DNA from 2 places in the Sinobaca sp. SA16-1 genome. Region 1 is predicted to be linked to the other one. Evidence: riboswitches for the same ligand, from Rfam matches in the RefSeq annotation. Region 1 holds a riboswitch; the other holds the start of a gene.
What was found. A riboswitch is a leader RNA that binds a small molecule or an ion and turns the genes downstream of it on or off. The one in region 1 is predicted to bind thiamine pyrophosphate.
Positions count from the first base shown of each region.

Region 2: another riboswitch for thiamine pyrophosphate. It lies ahead of AC5W2J_RS02840 (ABC transporter ATP-binding protein); the one in region 1 lies ahead of thiT (energy-coupled thiamine transporter ThiT).

Region 1 covers NZ_JCAKFL010000004.1:64,860-76,290, forward strand. The annotation lists gene AC5W2J_RS12155 (BglG family transcription antiterminator) at 1-921, opposite strand, end outside; gene AC5W2J_RS12160 (PTS mannitol transporter subunit IIBC) at 945-2,729, opposite strand; gene AC5W2J_RS12165 (aldo/keto reductase) at 2,951-3,946, opposite strand; gene AC5W2J_RS12170 (ArsA family ATPase) at 4,057-4,995, opposite strand; gene AC5W2J_RS12175 (cory-CC-star protein) at 5,027-5,290, opposite strand; gene AC5W2J_RS12180 (carbon starvation CstA family protein) at 5,306-7,051, opposite strand; gene AC5W2J_RS12185 (hypothetical protein) at 7,169-7,624, opposite strand; TPP riboswitch at 7,741-7,840, shown strand; gene thiT (energy-coupled thiamine transporter ThiT) at 7,893-8,447, shown strand; gene AC5W2J_RS12195 (DUF3270 family protein) at 8,450-9,166, opposite strand; gene nirD (nitrite reductase small subunit NirD) at 9,260-9,583, opposite strand; gene nirB (nitrite reductase large subunit NirB) at 9,602-11,431, opposite strand, start outside.
Region 2 covers NZ_JCAKFL010000001.1:581,640-593,070, reverse strand. The annotation lists gene AC5W2J_RS02885 (MFS transporter) at 1-1,171, shown strand, start outside; gene AC5W2J_RS02880 (LysE family transporter) at 1,203-1,835, opposite strand; gene AC5W2J_RS02875 (GntR family transcriptional regulator) at 1,983-2,639, shown strand; gene AC5W2J_RS02870 (polysaccharide deacetylase family protein) at 2,624-3,214, opposite strand; partial or broken gene AC5W2J_RS02865 (sugar ABC transporter permease) at 3,484-3,632, shown strand; gene AC5W2J_RS02860 (ThuA domain-containing protein) at 3,674-4,426, shown strand; gene AC5W2J_RS02855 (Gfo/Idh/MocA family protein) at 4,454-5,524, shown strand; gene AC5W2J_RS02850 (potassium channel family protein) at 5,577-6,242, opposite strand; gene AC5W2J_RS02845 (DUF1516 family protein) at 6,275-6,640, opposite strand; TPP riboswitch at 6,789-6,891, shown strand; gene AC5W2J_RS02840 (ABC transporter ATP-binding protein) at 7,023-7,796, shown strand; gene AC5W2J_RS02835 (ABC transporter permease) at 7,793-8,557, shown strand; gene AC5W2J_RS02830 (ABC transporter substrate-binding protein) at 8,557-9,561, shown strand; gene AC5W2J_RS02825 (hypothetical protein) at 9,629-10,126, opposite strand; gene AC5W2J_RS02820 (helix-turn-helix domain-containing protein) at 10,343-10,588, opposite strand; gene AC5W2J_RS02815 (sigma-70 RNA polymerase sigma factor region 4 domain-containing protein) at 10,603-11,172, opposite strand; gene AC5W2J_RS02810 (SunI/YnzG family protein) at 11,385-11,431, shown strand, end outside.

The DNA.
Region 1 (11,431 bases):
ATATTCCTGATCGTTTCGAAGCTTTGCCCCGCGCAGATGCATCGTAATGTAGCCGATTTCCGCTTTCGGAATAGACCGCTGAAACACCTGCTCCAGCCGCGAAATAAGCTGCTCCGCGACAGCGAACTCCTTCGTTTCCTGGAGCGATTGAAAATAGGCTTCATTGATTTCAATGTTTTCGCCTTTTATGATCCGTTCCATCGCAAGCGTTAAATGGACGGCCAGGCCGATGTAGGCACTGTCCGCAAAGGAATAGGGCAGCTCGCTTTTAAAGTCCTGAAGCACGCCTTCTACGAGCGCCCAGCGTTCCTTCTCCACCATGCCAAGCAGCCGGTTCGATATATCGCTTCCCTGGGACGGCTTCTGCTTCATCGTTTCCCGCATCAGTTCAAAAAACTCATTTTCTCCGAAAGTTTCTACCATTAAACTGCTCATCGCACGCCTTCTTGATTTCTCGGTACCAATCACTTCTACGCCGTACCCTCTTCTGCGAATCAGCTGTAAATCGAAAAAAGACAGCCACTCCTCTGCTTTGTCGAGATCGTGGCTGACTGTAGCCGTTGTTACGTTAAGCTCAACCGCCAGAGAAGTAAGCTTGACCGGCTCATTTGTCTCCAGAAGCGCACTGAGAAGAAGGGTTTTTCTTTCTTCCGGCGTGTAGTCGGAAAAAGCAGAATGGCGAAGAAGAGACAGCAGTTCCTGCCTGCTGCTCTCCTCGCCAATGACTTCAATCCCTCTGCCTGTCTGTCTTCTTAAGATTAAATGATACGGCTCTATTCTTTTTTCAAGGCCTTCCAGATCCCGGTGAATGGTCCGGGCGCTCACATTAAGCTCCCGGGCCGCTTCAGAGATAGGCACCATGCCTTTCTGGGAAAGCAGATACTGCATGAGTTCACGTTCACGGGCTGTAATATAGTCCATATCGTTCACCCTTTTCGTGAAGCTTAGCTGATTTTATTTTCCTTTAGTCCTTCTACAAGCTCATCATATTTCGGGCTGCCGAGAAAATTGTCGACGGAAATGTGTGCTGCATCCGGACGTTTTGCCTTGGCGCGCTCGGTTAAGTCTTTATGGGTAATAATAATATCTGCATCTTCTGGAATCTGATTGATCGCTGAATTGGTGACGTGTATATCCAGTCCAGCTTTTTTTACTTTATCTTTTAGAACAGACGCACCCATCGCGCTTGACCCCATTCCGGCATCGCAGGCGAAGATAATTTTCTGGACGTTCTGCGGATCAAATTCAGAAAGCGGTGTTTCCTGTTGTTCTGCTCCCTCTTCTCTTCCCTTTAAATCTTCAACTAACTCATCGTATTTCGGGCTGCCGAGGAAGTTTTCAACAGAAATATGCTCTGCATCCGGGCGTTTTGCTTTGGCGCGCTCGGTTAAGTCTTTATGGGTAATAATAATATCTGCGCTGTCCGGAATCTGGTTAATAGCTGAATTGGTGACGTGTATATCCAGTCCGGCTTTTTTTACTTTGTCTTTCATGACGGAAGCACCCATCGCGCTTGATCCCATTCCGGCATCGCAGGCGAAGATAATGCTGCTTACCTGTGCTTTCTTAGCAGAAGATGCAACCGGCTGACTGCCTCCAAGCTGGGAAGCAGCCTGGCTTTTCTTGCCTTTCATGCTTTCCATCTTCGCTGCTGCACCGCTTAAATCCTCTTCTTCCTGCTTGGAGAAGCGGAGGATCGATCCTGCGATCACAAACGATACGGTCGTAGCTGCCAGAATACCGGCTGCGAGACCAAGGTAGTTGCTCGGGCTGGCCAATAGGAAGTAGGCAATAACGCTTCCCGGAGAAGGCGGAGCTCCAAGACCTGCACCGAACAGCTGGAAAGTAAAGATACCGGCCATGCCGCCGCCAATTGCTGCGAGAATTAATATCGGCTTCATCAGCACATATGGGAAGTAAATTTCGTGAATCCCTCCGAAGAAGTGAATAATGGAAGCACCGGCCGCTGAACCGCGCGCCATGCCTTTACCGAAGACCATATAGGCTAAAAGAATTCCCATACCCGGTCCCGGGTTGGTTTCTAAAAGGAACAGTATCGACTGCCCTTCCTGAGCTGTCTGCTCTAAAGCAAGCGGGCTTAAAATACCATGGTTAATCGCGTTATTTAAAAACAATACTTTCGCCGGCTCAATGAATATGCTGACGAGCGGGAGCAGACCAAGGCCGATAATCCAGTCTACGCCGCTTCCAAGAGCACCGGTAAGTCCCGTAACAAGCGGGCCGATCGCATAAAGTCCTAAAATAGCGAGAGTACCGCCGATAATACCAGAAGAGAAGTTGTTGACAAGCATTTCAAAGCCCTGCTTGATCTTTCCATCCACCGCCTGGTCAAATTTCTTAATGGCATAGCCGCCTAACGGCCCCATCATCATGGCGCCGAGGAACATTGGAATCTCTGCTCCTGCGATAACCCCCATCGTGGCAATCGCGCCGACGACCCCGCCGCGCATATCGCCGTGAACCATCCGCCCGCCGGTATAACCAATCAAAAGCGGAAGCAGGTAGGTCAGCATCGGGCCGACTACGTTATCTGCAATGTTTGCTACCGGAAACGGACCATCCGCAATGAAAAGGGCTGTAATAAGACCCCAGGCAATAAACGCCCCAATGTTTGGCATAATCATGCCGCTTAAATAACTGCCAAACCGCTGCACCTTCGCACGGATGCTGCCTTTGCTCTGTGCTTCTCCTTGAGCTGCTGTACTCATAGTAAACGCCTCCTTGTTTATTAAAAGATATGCTGTCATGATTTAACTACTTTCTTCATGAGCAGCATTAATTCTGATGATAAGTAATTATCATTGCTGTATCTTTATAATAAAGCGTTACCATGGCGTCTACAACGAAAGGAAAACACTAATTCGACAAGAGCATTGTTGACAACATTTAATAAGCCTGTCTCCATTGGAGACAGGCTTATCTTTTCAGCTTATTCTGATTTAGCAGGGGGTGCCATAAATTCCGGACCGATCGGTTCTTTAATATGCTTATCGACGATTTCATTTACTGCCTGATGGTCGGTTTCATCCAATTTCCATCCCATTGCTTCTTCTACCGGATCAAGCTGGTCCGGCCTTCTCGATCCCCAGAGGGCAATGTCGGAGCCCGGCTGGTCAAGCACCCAGCGGATGGCAAGGTGAATGACGCGCTTGTTGTATTTGTTCTGCACATACTGATCCAGTTCATTTACTGCGGCAATATAATTCGGAAGCGTATTTTCCTGAAACTTGGGATCCTTGTTGCGCAGGTCATCACCTTTGAACGTACGATCAGTTGACATTTTCCCGCTCAACAGGCCGCGGCAGAGGCTTCCGTACGACAGATTCGTTATATCATGTTTTCGGGTGTAAGGAAGAATATCTTCTTCGATTCCTCTTTCAAAAATGTTATAAGGCGGCTGCAGCACGTGAACCGGCACCGTTTTCTGAAACGCATCTATCTGCTCCGGTGTAAAGTTACTGAGACCGATCGCTCGTATTTTCCCTTGTTCGAACAACTTTTTCATAGCCGTCGCGGTTTCTTCAATGTCCACTTCCGGATCGGGCCAGTGCACATGGTACACATCAATGTAGTCGCTGCGGAGACGGCGGAGTGAATCTTCTACTTCTTTTTTGATACGGGCTTCAGACGCATCTCTATACATGCCGCCCTCTTCCGTCCAGTTCAGTCCTGCTTTGGTCGACAGCACAATATTATTTCTGCCTCCATACTGTTCGACGGCTTTGCCGACCAGTTCTTCAGATTCACCAAGTCCGTAGGCAGGAGCTGTATCAATAAGAGTGATTCCTTTATCTAAAGCTGCGTGGATCGTTTGAATGGAATCTTTTTCATTGGTCCCTCCCCACATCTTACCGCCTATAGCCCATGTGCCAAGGCCGATGCGGGAAGCTTCTATTCCAGTATTCGCAATTTTGATTGTTTCCATTTTATAGGACCTCCTGGATAAATCAATTATCCTATTCTCATTACCGTTTTTTCTTTCTCTTAAACAAACCTTCACATAAAAAAAAGAGCATGCCCTCCGGCACACTCTTTTCAATCAGGAACGATCGCTTTTGCCATCGTCTTAATATCGTCAATCGAATGAATATCTTCTTCCAGCAGCGGCAGAAATGTTTTCTGCTGGTGTGGAAATGCTTTGTTAATCTGTTCAATATAAGCCGCTTCCTGCGCCCGCCTTTTTTGAATAAACGAACTGCTTCCAGCAGATTCAGGCATGCACTTATTAATTAGAATGGCCGGCACCGGCATATTCACCTGCTCGAGCAGCTGCAGGGCCCGTTTTGTTTCAGCAATAGGCAGCTTTTCCGGCACCAGCACGTATACACAGGCGGTCCGCTTCGGATCCATTAAAATACGGCGTACCCGGGAAAACCGGTCTTTTCGTTCCATTAAAATCTGGTAGATCGGATCTTCCACCGGTTCGCCGTCATTCATCCACTGCGAGTAATTGTCATTTACTTTACTTCTGCGTTTGAGCATCCCTTCCATCCAGGCTTCCATCATCTCCGGCAGGGAAAGAAGCCGGACCGTATGCCCAGTCGGTGCAGTATCAAACACGATCGTATCCACCGTTTCCTTTTCTTCCAGAATAATATGAATCAGCCTGTCGAATAGGGCGGATTCATCCGACCCCGGGGACACGGCTGCCATATCAATTTGGCGGTTTACTTCATCAGCCATGGAGGAACGGACCACGCCTTTAAGGTTCTGCTTGACCCGCTCAATATAGCGGCGGACCTCTTTCTCGGGATCAATTTCCATTCCCCACAGATTGTCGGCCAATGCGGTTTTTTCATCGCCGATTGTCTGGTCAAACAGATCGCTCAAATTATGGGCCGGATCTGTTGAAACGAGCAGCGTACGGTATCCCGCCTCTGCAGAAGCAAAGGCGAAAGCAGAAGCGGAGGTGGATTTGCCTACGCCACCCTTTCCTCCGAAAAACAGAATTTCTTTTTTAAATAAGCTTTTCATGCCGTCCCCTTCTTATCGTTGAATTCATTTATTAACAACAGCGTATCCCGGTAAGCGGCGACTTTTCCATGCCCATTCGCTTATGCCAGTCGTGAAAATTTTCGAGCATCTCCGGATACAGTTCAAGCGTATAGTACGAGACCGGGTTGGGAAGGCCGAGCAGCTCCGAAAAGCAGAGCAGCATAAACAGGTCTTCCTCATCCCGAAGCTCTCTTTTCCGCTCTGCCTGATGGGGCAGGCTGATCACTTCTTCATAGTAAGCCAGCCACTGCTTGACCGTTTTCTGAAATCCCATCTTTCCCGCCTCCTTTTAATCCTGATCAGGTTCGGTGTTCGGTGGTTCTCTGCGGAACAGCATTACTGCTTCAAGCAGAATCCATATTGTAAATCCTAAAATAATCGATCCCATCACAAACAATAAGATCTGCGCTTCGCCGCCGCCTATTCCGGACCATTGGAACACGACCTGGTTAATCATCGCCCAAAGTGTCATAAACAGCAGGAAGAGCATTGGCACGAAGGTAAATAAGAAGTTACGTCCTTTCCGGCGCAGCCAGATGCTGATTAACAACAGGCTGATACCGGCGAGCAGCTGGTTCGATGTGCCAAATAAAGGCCAGAGCAGGTAGCCCCCGGAACCAAATCCACGGTCGCCTCCAGGCAGAAGAACGAGTGCCATGCTGCCACCGACAGCAATAGAAGTAGCTACGTGCTTCTTCGTAAGCGGCTTGACATTATATTCCTGGCCAAGCTCGGCAATAATGTAGCGCATGAGGCGTACAGACGTATCAAGCGTAGTGGCCGCAAAACTGACGACGATAACCGCCACAATTGTTTCTGCTGTTCCAGGCGGAAGGCCGATGCCGGCTGCAAGCTGTCCGGCCCCGCCAATAAAGTACGTCAGGCCATCCGCATTTGCTACATTGTAGCTTTCATAGGCATTTAAGAAATCCGTCTGTGTAGCAAAGAAAGTGCTTACAGCAAGAATCGTTATAAGAGCCAAAACGCCTTCTCCTACAGCGCCAAAGTAGCCGACAAAACGGGCATCTGTTTCTTTATTCAACTGCTTTGACGTCGTGCCCGAAGAAACCAGACCGTGGAAGCCTGAAATGGCACCACAGGCTATCGTAATAAACAGCAGTGGAAACCAGGACACGTCAAGAACGCTCCGCGTCACCGGCGCTGTCATTTCTGCTGCCGGCCAGGTAAAGAACAGGCCTAGATACAAAATAGCCAGGCCGACTACCAGCTGATGGGAATTAATAAAGTCTCTCGGCTGAAGCAGCTTCCATACCGGAAGGACGGAAGCTATGTATACGTAAATCATTAATACGGCAATCCAAACCATAAAGGCCATGGAAACGGCATCAAGTCCGGCAAATACGGTGCTTCCTTCTCCACCAAAGTAGCGTACCAGATCAATCTGCAGCGCAGGAATATAGCTTGCTGCAATTGCGGCGCTGTACATGACAGCCAGTCCTATTAAAGAAGGAAGCAGCATGCTTTTTCCTTTGCGGTTTATCGTATAACCAATCCAGATCGCAAGCGGAATTTGGATAAATACAGAAATAACACTCGCCGGAAAGGTAATAAACAGGTTGGCAATAACCCAGGCGAACACGGCATTTACCATTAATACGAGAATGAGAATAATGAATAAAAACAACAGCTTGGCCCGGCGGCCGATAATTTTCTCCGCCAGCGTTCCAATCGACTGTCCTTTGTTGCGGACAGACAGCACAAGCGTTCCAAAATCATGTACGCCGGCTGCAAACACCGTTCCTAGAATCACCCATAAGAATGCCGGAAGCCAGCCCCAGTAAACAGCAATGGCCGGACCTACAATCGGCGCGGCGCCTGCTACAGACGTAAAGTGATGCCCCCATAGAACAAACTTATTGGTCGGAACGAAATCGACTCCATCCCTGAATTCGTGGGCCGGAGTGCGGAAGTTGGGATCAAGCCGGTAAATCCGTTCTGCAATAAATTTTGAATAATACCGGTAACCCAGGGCAAATACGGTAAAACCGATGATGGCTAACACGATAGCTGGCATCATACTCCCCCTTTTCTCTTTTCCTTTCACAAAGAAAGCGCTTTATTTAAGCGCCGTAAGAAAAGTATATAAGAAAAGTCAGAGAATTACGATAGTTAATAACTATTCCCACATTTTTCAGCTTCCGAGTGTTCCGATAAATTGCACAGACAGAAAAATAAGCAGCAGAAACAGCGGACCAAGTGCCGCCAGCAAATAAGAGGCTCCTTTTGATTTAACGACCTGGCTGCAGAAAAAAGAAATCGAAGAAGCCATCGTAACACCGATAAAATAGCCTTCGAGATTGTACGTATAAATAATAAACAGGCCGTAAAGCAGCCCTACCGTGCCAAAAATAATAATGCCCAGAATAGGATAGACAATCCCGTTTTCCAAAGGGCGCAGAAACCGTAGCAGAAACATACCGGCAAGCGACCCTATGTATGTATGGAAAACGAGCACCGCGGCAAGCAGTTCAAAATCACTTATTTCTCCTAAGCTTACTATATAAAAAATCAGCATCAGCAGCGTTACCGTGGTCGACAACCCGCTTCCTTTTAAATAGGCCAAAAGTAAATTGCCTGGTATGTTCATTCGTTTATTCCAGCCTTTCTCTCGTTCTTCTTCTGTTCCTTACCCGTCTTTATTTAGATTTATGCTTCCCTCTTGATTTTGCCGGCAGAAACCGTATGATAAGAAAGGAAACAAATATAAACCACTAGAGGTGTCATTGGACTGAGAGAGGCAGAGCCTCAACTCTTGGAACCTGAACTGGATGATGCCAGCGTAGGGAAGTGGCGAAAGCTCTATCTATATAGAAGCCTCGTCTTTCCTGTCTCTGTATTTGGGAAAGGAGCAGTATATGAAACACCAAAGACTTGTCATTATGATTGAAATCTCGCTCATGGCCGCCTTGTCGCTTATTTTAAGCTATGTCCAATTCGGCGCTTTATGGGCAATGGGAGGGTCCATCTCCCTGATTATGATTCCTATTTTTGTTATTGCTTTCCGGCGCGGGTGGAAGGCAGGCGCGCTCACCGGATTTATTGTCGGCGTTCTGCAGCTTTTTACCGGGGCCACTATTGTTCATCCGGTACAACTTATACTGGAATACCCGATTGCCTACACGGTTCTCGGTGCGGCCGGTTTGTTTATTACCTCCCGGTCGTTCACAAACGGAGTTCCTTATGCTTCTATCGTGATCGGAGTTTTGTTTGCCACCCTGCTGCGATTTATCGATCACTTTGCATCCGGCGTGATCTGGTTTGGCGCCTACGCAGGCGACATGCCGGTCGTTTTGTATTCAGCCGTGTACAATGCGTCCTATTTGATTCCGGAAGCGGTCATTACGATCGTTATTATTGTGCTGCTGGCTAAATATGCACCGGCTTTCTTCCGTGCTCCAAAGACACTTTAGATTTACCATTGAAAGAAATATTTCAACAGCGTTGCGATAATTGCGTACCCTCCTGCAGAAATGAGAAATGTAGGAAGGTGCGCATTTTCTTCATTCGGCAGTTCTTTATTTAATACATTCATCAGCATCGCGCCTGAGATAAACGCAAAAACAACCGCCAGCCCAATCGAAGAATACGGCACAAGCAGACCGACAAGCCACCCGCCGAGAATACCCGCAGCCAGAACGTAACGGGCCACTTTTTCATAACGCTCTTTATCTTCGCGCCATAAGTCGTGTGATACGGACATAAAATGAAGCCCTACTGCTATCGCATAGAACACGCCCTGCACCGTTTCTACATCGGAAGCAAACACAATATAGGAGATCAACATATTATATAGAGTAAAAAAGCCAACCTGTATGTAAAAAAACAATGCATCCCCGTCCCGTTTTCCTTTTTTCTGCTGGGCATCGGCTGTTTTAAACACCGTATAAAACACCATCAGGCCTATCAGGCCCAGAATGTAGAGCTCAGATTCCATCGTAAGCTCGCCACTGAAGGCTTCTTGTTCTTCATGCAGCGCAGGCAGAACATAGACAAATATATAAGCCACGGCAATGCCTCCCGAAAAAGAGAGCCAGCGAAAGCTTCGGATTCTTGGGCCTTTTACAAATATATTGGCAAATACCTGTACAGCAATAAAAAACAGCCCTATCATCACTACATCAAACGTCATCGCTATTCTTTCCTTTCCGAATTTTATAGACAAAAAAATCCCTTATCGCAACTATATCAGTTGAGATAAGGGATTTGCCATCGTCAGCGGTTTTTAAATTTGAATATACACACTGCTTCCTTCCACCTGTACCGGATAAGAATGCGTGCAGCCTACGTCGGGCGCCTGGGCTTTTCCATCTGCTGTGCTTATTTTCCAGTCATGAAGCGGGCAGAACACATAGTCTCCGCTGACAATCCCCTGGGAAAGGGGGCCGCCTTTGTGTGGACAGCTGTTTCGAATAGCCCTGATTTTGTCTGCGTTTGTTTTGAAAAAGGCGATGGATTCTCCATTAACAAAGATTTCCTTCGGAATGCCTTTTTTAAATTCTTCTACGTCCGCTACATATACCGCGGTTGTTTCGGTTATTTCAGCCATGGCCCCGCTCCTTATTATTTATTGAAGAACTTCTACTTTTTTCTGTTCAAACAGCTCTTCCCGTTTTTTCTCATTGCTCGTAATGGCTTTCCACGGATCTTCCGGAAGTGCTTCCAGGGCGGTATCCATTCGTGCAATCAGTGCTTTGCGTTCCTCTTTGTCGTCCAGAACCACAGATTTCACATGATCCAGTCCAACACGCCCAATCCAGTGCGAAGTTCTTTCTAAATACCTGGCATTTTCACGGTAGTACTGCAGGTAGGCACTGATTGTATCAATAACTTCCTCGGTCGTTTTGACTTTCGTCAGCAGTTCGCCGCCCTTTAAATCAACGCCGCCGTTTCCGCCTGCATAAAGCTCCCAGGCCCCTTCCACTCCGACAATCCCCAAATCTTTAATACCGGATTCTGCACAGTTTCTCGGGCAGGCTGATACTGCCATTTTTACTTTATGAGGGGTGTTAAGCCGGTCATATTTCTTCTCAATTGCGATACCCAGGCCGATGGAATCCTGGGTGCCGAAGCGGCAGAAGTCCTCTCCTACACATGTTTTCACCGTACGAAGGGATTTCGCATAGGCGTAGCCGGAAGGCATGTTCAAATCCTCCCATACCGACGGCAGATCCGCCTTTGGAATACCAAGCATATCGATCCGCTGCCCTCCTGTTAATTTCAGCAGAGGAACACTGTACTTATCAGCTACTTCTGCAATTTTCCGAAGCTGATCCGGGTTGGTTACCCCGCCGTACATTCTCGGCACAACGGAATACGTGCCGTCGTTTTGAATGTTGGCGTGCATTCTCTCGTTTACAAAGCGCGATGACGGATCATCTTCGTACTCCTTCGGATAGGCTACACCTAAATAGTAATTGATTGCCGGACGGCATTTGGAACAGCCTTCTGACGTTTTCCAATGAAGCACATTCATGACTTCTCTTGTCAGCGTCAGCTGTTTGGTTCTGATCTCTTCCCCGACTTCTTCATGCGTCAGATCGGTACAGCCGCACATCGGCTCTTCCTGCAGGCCTTCCCCTGCTTCACCTCCAAGTGTATGGGCGAGCAGGTCCGCTACAAGAGGCTTGCATCCTCCACATGACCGGGCAGCATTGGTATGTTTCTTTACTTCTTCCACTGAGGTTAGTCCGTCTTTTTGAATGGCTTCTACAATATCGCCTTTACAGACACCGTTACAGCCGCATATTGTTTCAAACGGCTCCATCGCAGCGGTCAGGCTTTCCGTCTCCCCGCCTTCCTGTTCGGATGGCAGAATAATCGTTTTCCCCAGGCCGGTAATGTCCTGGCTCTTCTTCATCATTTCCAGCAGTCTCGGCGAATCCGATGTCTCCCCGTAAAGCACGGCTCCTACTACCCGGTTGTCGCGGACCACCACTTTTTTGTAGATGCCTTCAAATTCATCATGGACCCGGATGGCTTTTGTATCTTCTTCGTCCTGAAAGGTTCCTGCGGAAAACACATCTACGCCCGCTACTTTCAACTGTGTATAAGTAAGCGATCCTTGATAGCCGGTACCGGTGCGTGCTTTCATGCAGATTCGTTCAGCGAGCACTTTTCCCTGTTCGTAAAGAGGGGCGACCAGACCGTAGGCAATGCCGTTATGCTCGGCGCATTCCCCCACAGCGTATATGTCTTTCACACTCGTTTCCATATGATCGTTAACGAGGATGGCACGGTTGGTGTCAATGCCGGAGGCACCGGCTAATACTGCGTTAGGGCGGATTCCGACCGCCATGACGACCAGATCGGCCTCAAGCGTGGACCCGTCTTTGAATTTCAGTCCTTCCACCCGTTTTTTTCCGAGCACCTTTTCTGTGTCTTTTGCCATATGAAA
Region 2 (11,431 bases), on a different contig from region 1:
TCTAGCTAGTATTTTTTGTTTTTGGTTTGCTACGTATATTTATATTCCGACATTCAGCCTGTACCTGGAATACCAGGCGTTTCCTTTGGATATGATCGGCATTATTCTCGGAAGCTACGGCGTGACCCAGGTGCTGCTGCGGTTTCCGCTCGGCATTCTTTCCGACCGGCTTCAGCATATGCGCAAAGTCTTGTATGTAGCAGGGTTTGCTTTTGCAATTGTAAGCGGGCTGATGTTGATTTACTTCGATTCCTTTTTCCCTATTCTACTGGCCCGGCTGTTTGCCGGCGTAACGGCTGCGATGTGGGTGATGGCAACGATTATGTACGCCCAGTATTTCCGGCCCGATCAATCCTCACGGGCGATGGGAACCGTGCAGTTTTTAACGGTAACGCCCCAGTTTATCAGCATGGCAAGTGCGGGTTTTCTTGTGTACCAGTTTGGCTGGGCGCTGCCGTTCTGGATTGCAGTCGTTTTTTCTGTTCTCGGTCTGGTGCTTGCCTTAGGAGTGAAAGTCGTACCGGTGGAAACGGGAAATGCTCCAAAAATGAAGCTGTCAGAATACGTAACCGGAACACTGAAAGTGAAATACCTGTTTCCGGTAACGACGGTATCCATGCTGTGCCATGGAGTTATGTTTATTACTATTTTTGGGTTTACCCCGTTGTATGCCAGTTCTCTCGGCGTGACAGAAAGCGAACTGATCTGGCTCATGACCGGTTTTTTTGTACCGCATGCGGCCGCGTCGCTCGGGGTCGCCTTTGCTTCTATTCCAGCAGAGCGCGAGCGGTTTTATTTTATTAGTGGGCTGGTTTTAACCGTGGTGATGCTAGCCTTGGTTCCACTGACGAATTCGCTGCTGACCTTAAGCCTCGTACACGGCGTGATTGGTCTGGCACTTGGTGTCGTCCTGCCGCTTCTGCTTGCCAATATTGCCCGGCTGCCGGCCAATCAGCTGAAAAATTCCGTGATGGGATTTTATCAGTCATTTTATGCGCTCGGTATTTTTCTCGGGCCCCTTATTGGAGGGGCCGTAGCTGAAAATATCGGCCTGAACGCTGTGTTTGTGATGGGAAGCCTTTTTGCTGCGGCAGCCCTCGGCGTCGTCTGGATCTATTTTAAAGACAGAAAACCAACAGTAAATAACATGAAAAAACCGGCCTCCTTTTAAAGGAGGCCGGTTTTTTGAAAGGTGTCGAACGCTAGAAAATCAGCTTGGCACCGAAAGCCATTAAAGCAAGGCCGGTCGATTTCTGAAATATCTGCTGGAAGCGCGGACTTTTCAGCCAGCGCTGGACGTGATCAAGGACAAACACGAGCACAAGAAACCAGGTGACGGCGATAACGGTTAAGATACCGCCCAGAATCATCAACTGCTGGGGCACGTTGCCGCTCATATTTACAAACGGCGGCATAAAGGTAATATACACAACGACCGTTTTAGGGTTAAGGATGTTGCTCAGTACGCCCTGCAGGTAAGACTCCCTGGAGTGGCCTCTTCTGCCGGCAGCGGCTGTTTCATCGGCGCTTTTCTGAACCTCTGTGAAAGAAAAAGAGCTTTTCGTCGTAAAAGAGCGGAGGCCTAAATAAAACAAGTACGCAGCACCCATATATTTAATCGTTTCGAACAGGACAGGGGATTGGGAGATAACTACTGATAATCCCAATACCGCAATAATTGTCCAGAAGGTTAGGCCGGTAGCCATCCCCAGTATAGTAAAACGTCCGGCTTTAGCACCGTGCGAGAGTGTATTTTTCATAATAAGTACCGTGTCTGCTCCGGGAAGCATAGACATCATGGCAGCCATAAAAACGTATGCCGCTAAATTTTCCATTGTGCGTCTCTCCTAACAATATACGTATGCAATATATTACATATTAGAATATACCATATTTAGGAAGAAAAAGCACGTTGTGGCGCGGTTATTTTTTTTGCTTTATACTTTAATTAAACGAAAAAGACGTGAAAGGTGATATAGACTGTGCCGATTCCATCCGATTTACCTAAACCGGAACGAAAATCCGCAAAAGACCGGGCGTATTTGCAAATTCAACAATGGATTATTGACGGAACGCTTCAGCCTGAAGAAAAAATTAACGACTCCGAGCTTGCAGAGGCGCTTGGGGTGAGCAGAACGCCTATTAGAGAGGCACTGCAGCTGTTAAACGAAGACGGATTCGTAGAAATGAAGCCTGGCGTTGTGACGCAGATTACACAGGTGAAGCCGGAAGATGCTGTCTTAATTTTTCCGCCGCTCGCCGCGCTGCAGGCGCTGGCTGCGGAAATAGCAGCAAAAGCTATGAGCGGGGAAACGATAGAAGAACTGCGGGACATTAACGAGCAGTTTACAACAGCCATTCAGGCCGGCGACCACCGGGCTGCGCTGAAATGGGATGAAAAATTTCATGACATTATTGTCGACAGCATTCATAACCCGTATATTTCCAAAACGACACTGTCCCTGCAATCGCATGTCCGACGGCTGTTTTATCACGATTCCATTAACCTGACGGAAGAGTCGATTGAAGAGCATGAGCAGATTATTCATGCGATGGAAGAGCGTGACGCCAAAACAGCGGCTGAAGTGACCCGAACTAATTTTTTCCGTCCGATTGACCATGATTATCCGCTTCGTTGAGAAGGAAGCGCCAGACATGTATAGCCTTCGGTATGAAGCATATTAATTAGTTCAGGCAGAACGGAGACCGTCTGCTGTAGTTCATGCAGCAGAACAATCGATCCCGGCTGTACAGAGTCCATGACGTTCGAGAGAATAGCGTCCGGGCTCTTTTTTTCTTTCCAGTCAAATGATACCGTGTCCCACATCACAAGTTCGAGCCCCAGCTCCCGTACGACACGGACTGTTTCTTTATTATAGCGGCCGTAGGGCGGCCGGAAATAGTCGATTTGAGCCGGGCTGATGCTTTTGATCGCCTGAAGGCTGCTCTGGATTTCATGTTTCTGTTTTTCATAAGAAAGCGACGTAAGGTTGGGATGGCGATGGGTATGCGAACCGAGCGTATGGCCTTCCTCTGTCACTCTCAGCGCAGGCCGCCGGGGATGAATAAGCCGTCCCTGCCAGAAAAAAGTTCCCTTTGCCTGTTTGTTTTTTAATATATCGAGAATCTGGTGGGTGCAGCGGCTTGGTCCATCATCAAAGGTTAAAAAAACCGCCTTTTCTGCAGAGGGAACAAGAGACGCCGCATTCGTCAATGCATGATCGGTATGGAAGCTGGACCCAGCTCCTTTTTTTGCAATTCAAGGGGACTGCCGCATCTTGATTCCTCCTCTTTTTTCATCTTTTATTAGTATAGTGGAAAGGATGGGATGCGCCTACTGTTCTGCTTACTGGAAATACTGCTTGCTTTTTTTGAAAACGCTTACTATAATTTAGTGGTAATCCGAAACGTTTCGGTATCCTGTTAAGGGAGTTTTACATAGTAAAAAGATATAAATTAAAAATATGTATTTCCATTCAAAAATTATTTAATGTTGTAAATGATCGGTTTTCTAATAATTTCACCCGATTTGCTGCTGGATCCGTATTTGTTGCGCTTCCAATTGCAAAAAAATGTCTATTTTGCAGAAATGGCTCATGACCGGTCTAACAGCCGAAGCAACAAAAGGTTAATTTATTACGAAAATATATTATAATGACTGTAGGGGGCCTTTATGAAAATTGTAGTATGGAACGAAAACAGACACGAGAAAGAGAACGAAGTGGTTTCTTCGATTTATCCGGAAGGAATCCACGGGGCCATTCAAGGTTTCCTGAAAGAAGAGGGGCTTGATGTAAGCACGGCTACATTGGACGAACCAGAGCACGGATTAACAGAAGAGGTTCTAAACAATACGGACGTTCTTATCTGGTGGGGCCATCAGGCTCATGATGAAGTGACCGAAGAGGTCGCAGAACGGGTGAAAGAGCGGGTATTGGAAGGAATGGGGCTGGTAGTGCTGCATTCCGCCCATTTCTCGAAAATATTCAAGAAGCTGATGGGTACTTCCTGTGACCTGAAGTGGAGGGAAGCGGATGAAAAGGAACGACTCTGGGTCGTCAATCCGACGCATCCTATCACAGAAGGTCTAGGAGAATTCATTGAGCTGGAGAAAGAAGAAATGTATGGGGAACACTTTGACATTCCTGTACCAGAGGAATTGATATTTGTCAGCTGGTTCGAAGGTGGAGAAGTATTTAGAAGTGGTGCCACTTTTCAGCGCGGGCGGGGAAAAATATTTTATTTCCGTCCGGGACATGAGACGTATCCGACGTATTACCATACAGACATTCAACGCGTGATACGCAATGGCGTATACTGGGCAGCCGGACTGGCTACACCAAAGCCGGTTTACGGCAACGCTCAGCCGCTTGAGCCTATCGCCGGTAAAGAGCAGGGGACAACTAAAGCCACTGCCGGGCGCTGATGGCCACACTAGAGGGGGTAAGTACTAATGGACAAGCTAAAGATTGGCATCATTGGAGCAGGGGGAATCGCTCAGTCAAGGCATATTCCCACTTTTCAACAGCTGGAACACAAGGTATCAATAGAAGGCGTATACGATATTAATCAGGATCGGGCTCAGGAAGTAGCGGCGTCTTTCTCTATCGCCCGGGTATACCACAACATTGAACGAATGCTTGGAGACGTGGATGCGGTCGTTATCTGTACGCCGAATAAGTTTCATGCAGATATCGCTGTGCAGGCTCTAAATCGGGGCATTCACGTGCTCTGCGAAAAGCCGATGGCGATTACAACGGAAGAATGCGAGCGTATGATAGAAGCTGCAGAAAAAACAGGCTCGGTTCTTGCAATTGCCTTCCACTATCGTTTTGGACCGGAAGCCCAGATTGCCAAGCAGATGATGGAAAACCACGAAATCGGGGACCCGCTCGTCTGTCGTTTTCAGGCACTGCGCCGCCGGAAAGTTCCGGGCTGGGGTGTATTTACAAACAAAGAGCTGCAAGGCGGAGGAAGCCTGATTGACTATGGCTGCCACCTGCTGGATCTGTCCCTGTGGCTGCTTGGAGACCCAAAGCCGCTGGAAGTAATGGCCAAAACGTACGACCGGTTAAGCAAAGCACCGAATCTCACGAACGAGTGGGGCCAGTTTGACCAGAATACGTTTAACGTGGAAGACCATGTAACCGGGTATATCACATTCGAAAATGACATTACGCTGCAGCTGGAATGTTCCTGGGCGGCTAATATAAAAGAAGATACGGAACAACTCAGTATTTCCGGAGTTGAGGGCGGTTTACAGCTCTTTCCGTTTGAGCTGTATCAATCCAAATATGGAACGCTGTTAAACAGCACGGCCCAGATTAATAAAATCGATAATATAGAGCCATACTATCAGGCGAATAATTTCGTGGATTCCTGTACAGGTGAAGCGGAACTTATCGTGAAACCGGAGCAGGCCATGAAAGTTACAAAAATCGTCGAGGCGCTATATGAAAGCAGTGAAACAGGAAAAAGCGTACGGTTCGAAGAAAATCCAACCAGCTTTGAACAGTCTTATTAAAAAAACCAGGCCCTCCGGGGGTCTGGTTTTTTACAGTAGAAGCCTCTTAAAACTACAGGCCTTCATTTTCGAAACGGCGGATCTCATCTTTATGACCTAAAACAATCAGCATATCTCCCTGCTCAATTCTATCGTTGGGCCGCGGGGACACATTAACGTCCTCATTTCGTTTGATCGCAAGAATCGTCACACCATAGGCGGCCCGGACATTGGATTCAATCAGCGTTTTGCGGTGCAGTTTTTTCGTAGCATACACTTCGACAATCGTGTAATCGTTGCTTAAGTCGATAAAATCAATAACCTTTTCCGAAGTCATATTATGGGCTACACGGATTCCCATATCAAATTCCGGGTGGACCACACGGTCAGCGCCGATCTTATCGAGCACTTTCTGGTGGTATTTATTCTGGGCTTTTGCCCAGACGATTGGAACGTTCATGTCTTTTAACACAAGCGTTGTAAGCACACTTGCCTGAATATGGTCGCCGATCGCGACAACAACGTGATCGAAGTTGCCAAGGCCGAGAGATTTTAATGCTTTTTCGTCAGTGGAGTCAATGCAGGCTGTCTGGGTGGCATATGCGACATATTCATCCACTTTTTCTTCATCCTGATCGATAGCAAGAACTTCATAGCCTAAATGATACAGTTCCCGGCAGATACTCCCTCCAAATCGGCCGAGGCCTATAACAGCAAATTGTTTTTTGTTTTTTGGCATGGATAAACGCTCCTTTATGTGTCAAATTCGCCTTACAGTAAATAAATGCCCTGGGGGAGCAGTAATCCTAAAATAATAGTAAATAATACAAATCCTATCATAAACCGGACGAATAGAGGGTGTCCGGTGTTCTTAAATAACTGGACAAAGTAAATTTCAATCAATCCGATACTTAACAATCCACAGGCCAGCTTCAGCAGGCCGCCTAAATATACAGGACGAAGGCCAAGTACAAGCCCGCCGGTTAAAAGCAGCGGCAGGTATGAAAATCGAAGCACGTAGTGAAGCAGAACAGCGGTCCGGTTCATGTTGGTGCGGTGAAATATATAAACAGCGCCTGCAAGCAGAATAACTGCCGCCACGGCTATAAGATGTATCGTGAGTATAGTGTCTGCCATAAGAGCCTCTCCTAATGTAATGTAGACGTTTTCTCCATCATATCACGCGTGCAGGCTTTACAGGAGCAGAGATTTTGCTGAAATAAAACCCGCGGTATGAACCATTTCGAATATGTGCTATCTTTAAGAAGCAAAGACAATTTTATACAACAAGCACTAGGGGTGCTGCAAAGCTGAGAGGGATGACATTCATCCTAACCCTGGAACCTGATCTGGATAACACCAGCGGAGGAAAGTGCGGAATGTTCACCTGAAAAAGCAGCCGCTCGTGCTGTTTTTAATGATAGAACGACTTTTCCGCCGCTCCCTCTGCTGGAGCGGCTTTTTTGTATGCATGGAGCAGGTTCCGGGGGAGCACGGTACACAAAAAAGGGGGCGGGAAATGAATAAAGAGCAGGAATCGGCACTGGAATTTCGAGACGTTACCTATGCCTATACTACTACCGAAGCGCCGATCTTCAAGCAGGTTCAAGGGACAGTGAAAAAAGGCGAATTTGTCAGCCTGCTTGGACCGAGCGGGTCGGGAAAGTCGACGTTCTTCCGGCTTGCCGCCGGGCTGAGCGACCCGGACAAGGGGTCGGTGCTTCTGCACGGCTCGGGCACAAGGCTTGGCAGGGTCGGCTACATGCCTCAGCAGGATCTGCTGCTGCCCTGGCGGACCATTTTGGAAAATGGCATGCTGCCATTGGAAATAAACGGCCTTTCCAAAAGGGAGGCCGAACAGCGCGTATCATCCCATCTGGAAGCATTCGGCCTCAGGGGCCTGGAACGCAAGTATCCTCACGAACTGTCCGGTGGGATGAGGCAGAGGGTGTCTTTTCTCCGCGCTGTAGTGGGAGGAAACGACATCTTAATGCTGGATGAACCATTCAGCGCACTTGATTCGATTACCCGCTTTATGATGCAGGAATGGCTGTTGGAAAAGTGGCAGGCTTCGAGGCAGACACTTATTTTTATTACCCACGACATAGAAGAAGCATTATTTTTATCCGACCGCATTTTATTATTTACCGAGCCGCCGATAGAAGGACGCCTTACCGAAATTGCGGTACCGCTGCCAAGACCCAGAGACGAGCGTGCCCGGGATCACCCGGAACTCTTGAAGCTGAAGCGGGAATTGATTGAACGAATGCGCAGGGAGGAGAAGTTACGATGAATGGCTGGAAAGGAGCAGGCATTTCCTATGCTGGAGCCGCTCTTCTCGCATCTGCTTTTTTTATCATCTGGGAGGCAGGAGCCCGCTGGTATGACACGCCTTATATACTGCCGGCACCGTCTGCGGTGCTGCAGAGGCTGTGGGAACTTGCGGATATATTATTTCTTGTACACCTGCCGGCCACGCTTCTCGTTATAGTTACCGGACTTGGCATTTCCATCGTTTGTGGAGTCGGTATTGCGGTGCTGATGAGCCGGAGCCGGATGGTGGAAAAGAGTGTTTTTCCTCTGTTAATCACCTCGCAGACCATTCCAATTATTGCACTAGCCCCAATCTTTGTGCTGTGGTTTGGCTATTCCATGTGGAGTAAAGTCGCCGTAACGGTGTTGATCACCTTTTTCCCAATTACGGTCGGGGCGTTTGACGGTCTTCGGACAGCGAGCCGGGATATGCAGGACCTGCTTCGGACCATGGGGGCCGGGAGCTGGCAGATTTTCAGAAAGGTCCAGGTGCCGATGGCTCTGCCCTCGTTCTATTCCGGCTTAAAAGTGGCAGTCACGCTGAGCGTCATCGGTGCGGCAATTGGAGAGTGGCTGGGCGCAGATGCAGGGCTTGGATATTTCAGCCGCAGGATGATGACACAGATGGACGCAGCCGGCGTATTTGCACCAATCGTTTTGTTGTCGTTAGCAGGGATTGGCCTGTTTTTGGCAGTAAAAGCAGTAGAATATGCGACTACAAAAAAGGGAGGAAGAAGATAATGAAAAGGTGGATTAAACAGGTGGGGCTGCTTGCTGCAGGAGCATTTGTGCTGGCAGGATGCGGGAGTGAAAATGAACAGCAGGCAGAGAATGAAGAGCTGCAGGAAGTCGACATTATGCTGGACTGGTATCCTAATGCCGTACACAGCTACTTGTACACCGCGCAGGAAAACGGATACTTCGAGGAAGCAGGTCTGGACGTAAATATTATGTTCCCCACCAATCCAACGGATCCTTTGAACCTGGCGGCTGCAGGAGAAGTGGACTTTGGCATTACCTATCAGCCGGATGTTATTACAGCGCGGACCGAAGGAATCCCTGTAGTAAGCGTGGCGGCGATTGTGAGGTCTCCTCTTAATCACGTTGTGTACAAAGCAGACTCCGACATAGAACGACCAAGAGATTTAGAAGGCCGGACAGTTGGATACCCCGGGATACCGGTCAATGAACCAATTGTAGAAACGATGGTGGAAAATGATGGCGGTCAGTTTGAAGAAGTTGATCTGGTGGATATTGGTTTTGAGCTGCAGTCCTCTTTAGTAAGCGACCGGGCCGATGCGGTAAGCGGCGCATACATTAACCATGAAGTACCGGTGCTGGAACACGCCGGCACTTCCGTAGAATACTTTGATCCGGTGGATTACGGTGTGCCGCCTTTTTACGAGCTCGTTCTCGTTACAAACGAAGAAACACTGGCGGAAGAGGAAGAAAAAATTAACGCGTTCTGGACCGCGGCGGAAAAAGGATACACATATATGAAAGACCATCCGGAAGAAAGCCTGGACAGTCTGTTTGAGAATGAAGATCAGGAAAATTTTCCGCTTGAACGGGAAGTGGAAGAAGAAAGTCTGGATGTTTTAATGGAGAAAATGGAAACGGAAGAAGAAGCCTTTGGCAGCCAGGACCGGGAATCCTGGGAGGAAACGATCAGCTGGCTTGCAGAAATGGATTACATTTCCGAGACACCGGACACAGAGGACATATTTGTAAATATAGCAGAATAAACAAACCGCTTCGGGCTCTCTGGAGTCCGAAGCGGTTTTGGTTTATCTTCTGAAGCTGGTACCCGTTCTACATGATAAGGTAGTCGAGGTTCACATCTATCGTTTCCTCTAGTTGGTCGATACCATGCTTGTCCTTAACGGAACCGTTGTAAATAAGCTGAATGGAATCAGCGTTATCAGGAAGTTCCACTTTATAATAGGTGGAGTTCATTGTTTTCTGGCCGGGTTTTAATACTTCTTCATCTGTAGAAGATTCTCCACGTTTTTCTTCCATAGAAACCGCCTCATCGAGGTGATTGCCATCTTCATCAAGAACACGTATCTCTACGAACTGGTCATCATGATAACAGGTGATTTCCTCGCTGTTCGGGTTTTCGATGTAGGGGTGAATATAAACAATAGATTCTTCGGGATTTGTGTATTTAACGCCAACTTCTACACGTTCGGTCAACTGCTGGTACTGATGGCTGAAGGTAGGAGTAACAAAATAATATGTTGCCCATCCCAATGTAAGAACAATAACAAATGGAATGCCCCACTTCATCCATGTAAAACGATTTTTCACCATAATCCCCCTTTAATCGATACCCGTCTGCTGCTGTTTAAAATGTCAGGTTTGTTGTCATTTATTAGTATAAGCCGAACGGACACCGAATGAGAAGGGGATTTGCAAAGCGTTATATAGTCTTAAAGACCCTGTCATCATATTGAAATGTAAGACATATAATAGGTCCTATTCCGTATAAAAAAGGAAATAGTGATAAAAGAAACGCTTTTGCTGTTATTTTTGATTATGCTCAAGTGTGCTGACAAATTCGAAAAACCCGGGCGTCCGGCCCGGTTCAAAGCGGTGAACACATTCCATGCACTTTAATCGGAGGTCCTGGCGCAGGTCTTCCCGGTTCTGCGGTTTGGTCTGCGACAATGATTTCTGAATAAAAGGCTCAAATTTCTGCAGGAAGTCATACATGGCCTCCCGGTCCTGCTGTTTGGCTTTTTCTGCTAATACATACAGAGATGCTGTCATAGTATCTCGCTCCTTTAATGGGTGGTCGCTGTAATATAAGCGTAAAGTTTGGCAAGTCCCTGATGCCTGGAGCGGTAAATAGCCTGAGGCGTCACATTAGTAAGATAGGAAAGATCAATATCCCTCATCTGCTCTGCGTAGCTCTTTTGTAATATCCACTGTTGATGCGGGGTTAATGCCTGGTAGGCGGCATACAGCTTTCGGTTTTCGAGCTCTTCGGCAAGAACATGCGGAGACAGAGGAGGCTCCCATACCGGCTCTTCCCACGTATCACTGTCTACAATCAGCGGCTGCAGGGTTTCTATTTTCCGCTGTTTCTTATCGAATTGCACCGCATGCCAGTGAAGAGACTTTAAAATATACGCTGTTAATTTCTTTTCCTCCCGATACTGCCTGAACGCCTCATCCAGTGCTTTCTGATACGTTTCATCTGTATAACAGACCGCCTCTGCAAATAGGTTGGAGTGAAGAGGGTCGGCCAGAAACTGGCGGAGGGCAGGAGAAGAGAGCGCTTGTTTATGCGTGTGAATATAGTAATCAAGCCGAGGGCATTTTCCCAGAAGATGTGATAAATAATAAGCCACGATGTTCCCTCCTTTCTGTTCTTTCATATCAAAATTAGGGTGAGGCATATGCTTCTATATGAACAAAAGGTAAATACAGCAAAAAAAACAAACCATTTTACGAACATTTGTTCTTATTTTATAGGCAGGATAAAAGAATTGCAAAGTGTATTCGATATTTTGTTAGAATAGACCCTGACGGAAAAAATAGAAAAGAGGGACTGTAGATGAAAATGGCTGCTGGAATTCTTCTGCTGCTCATTATTGCAGTAGTGTATGT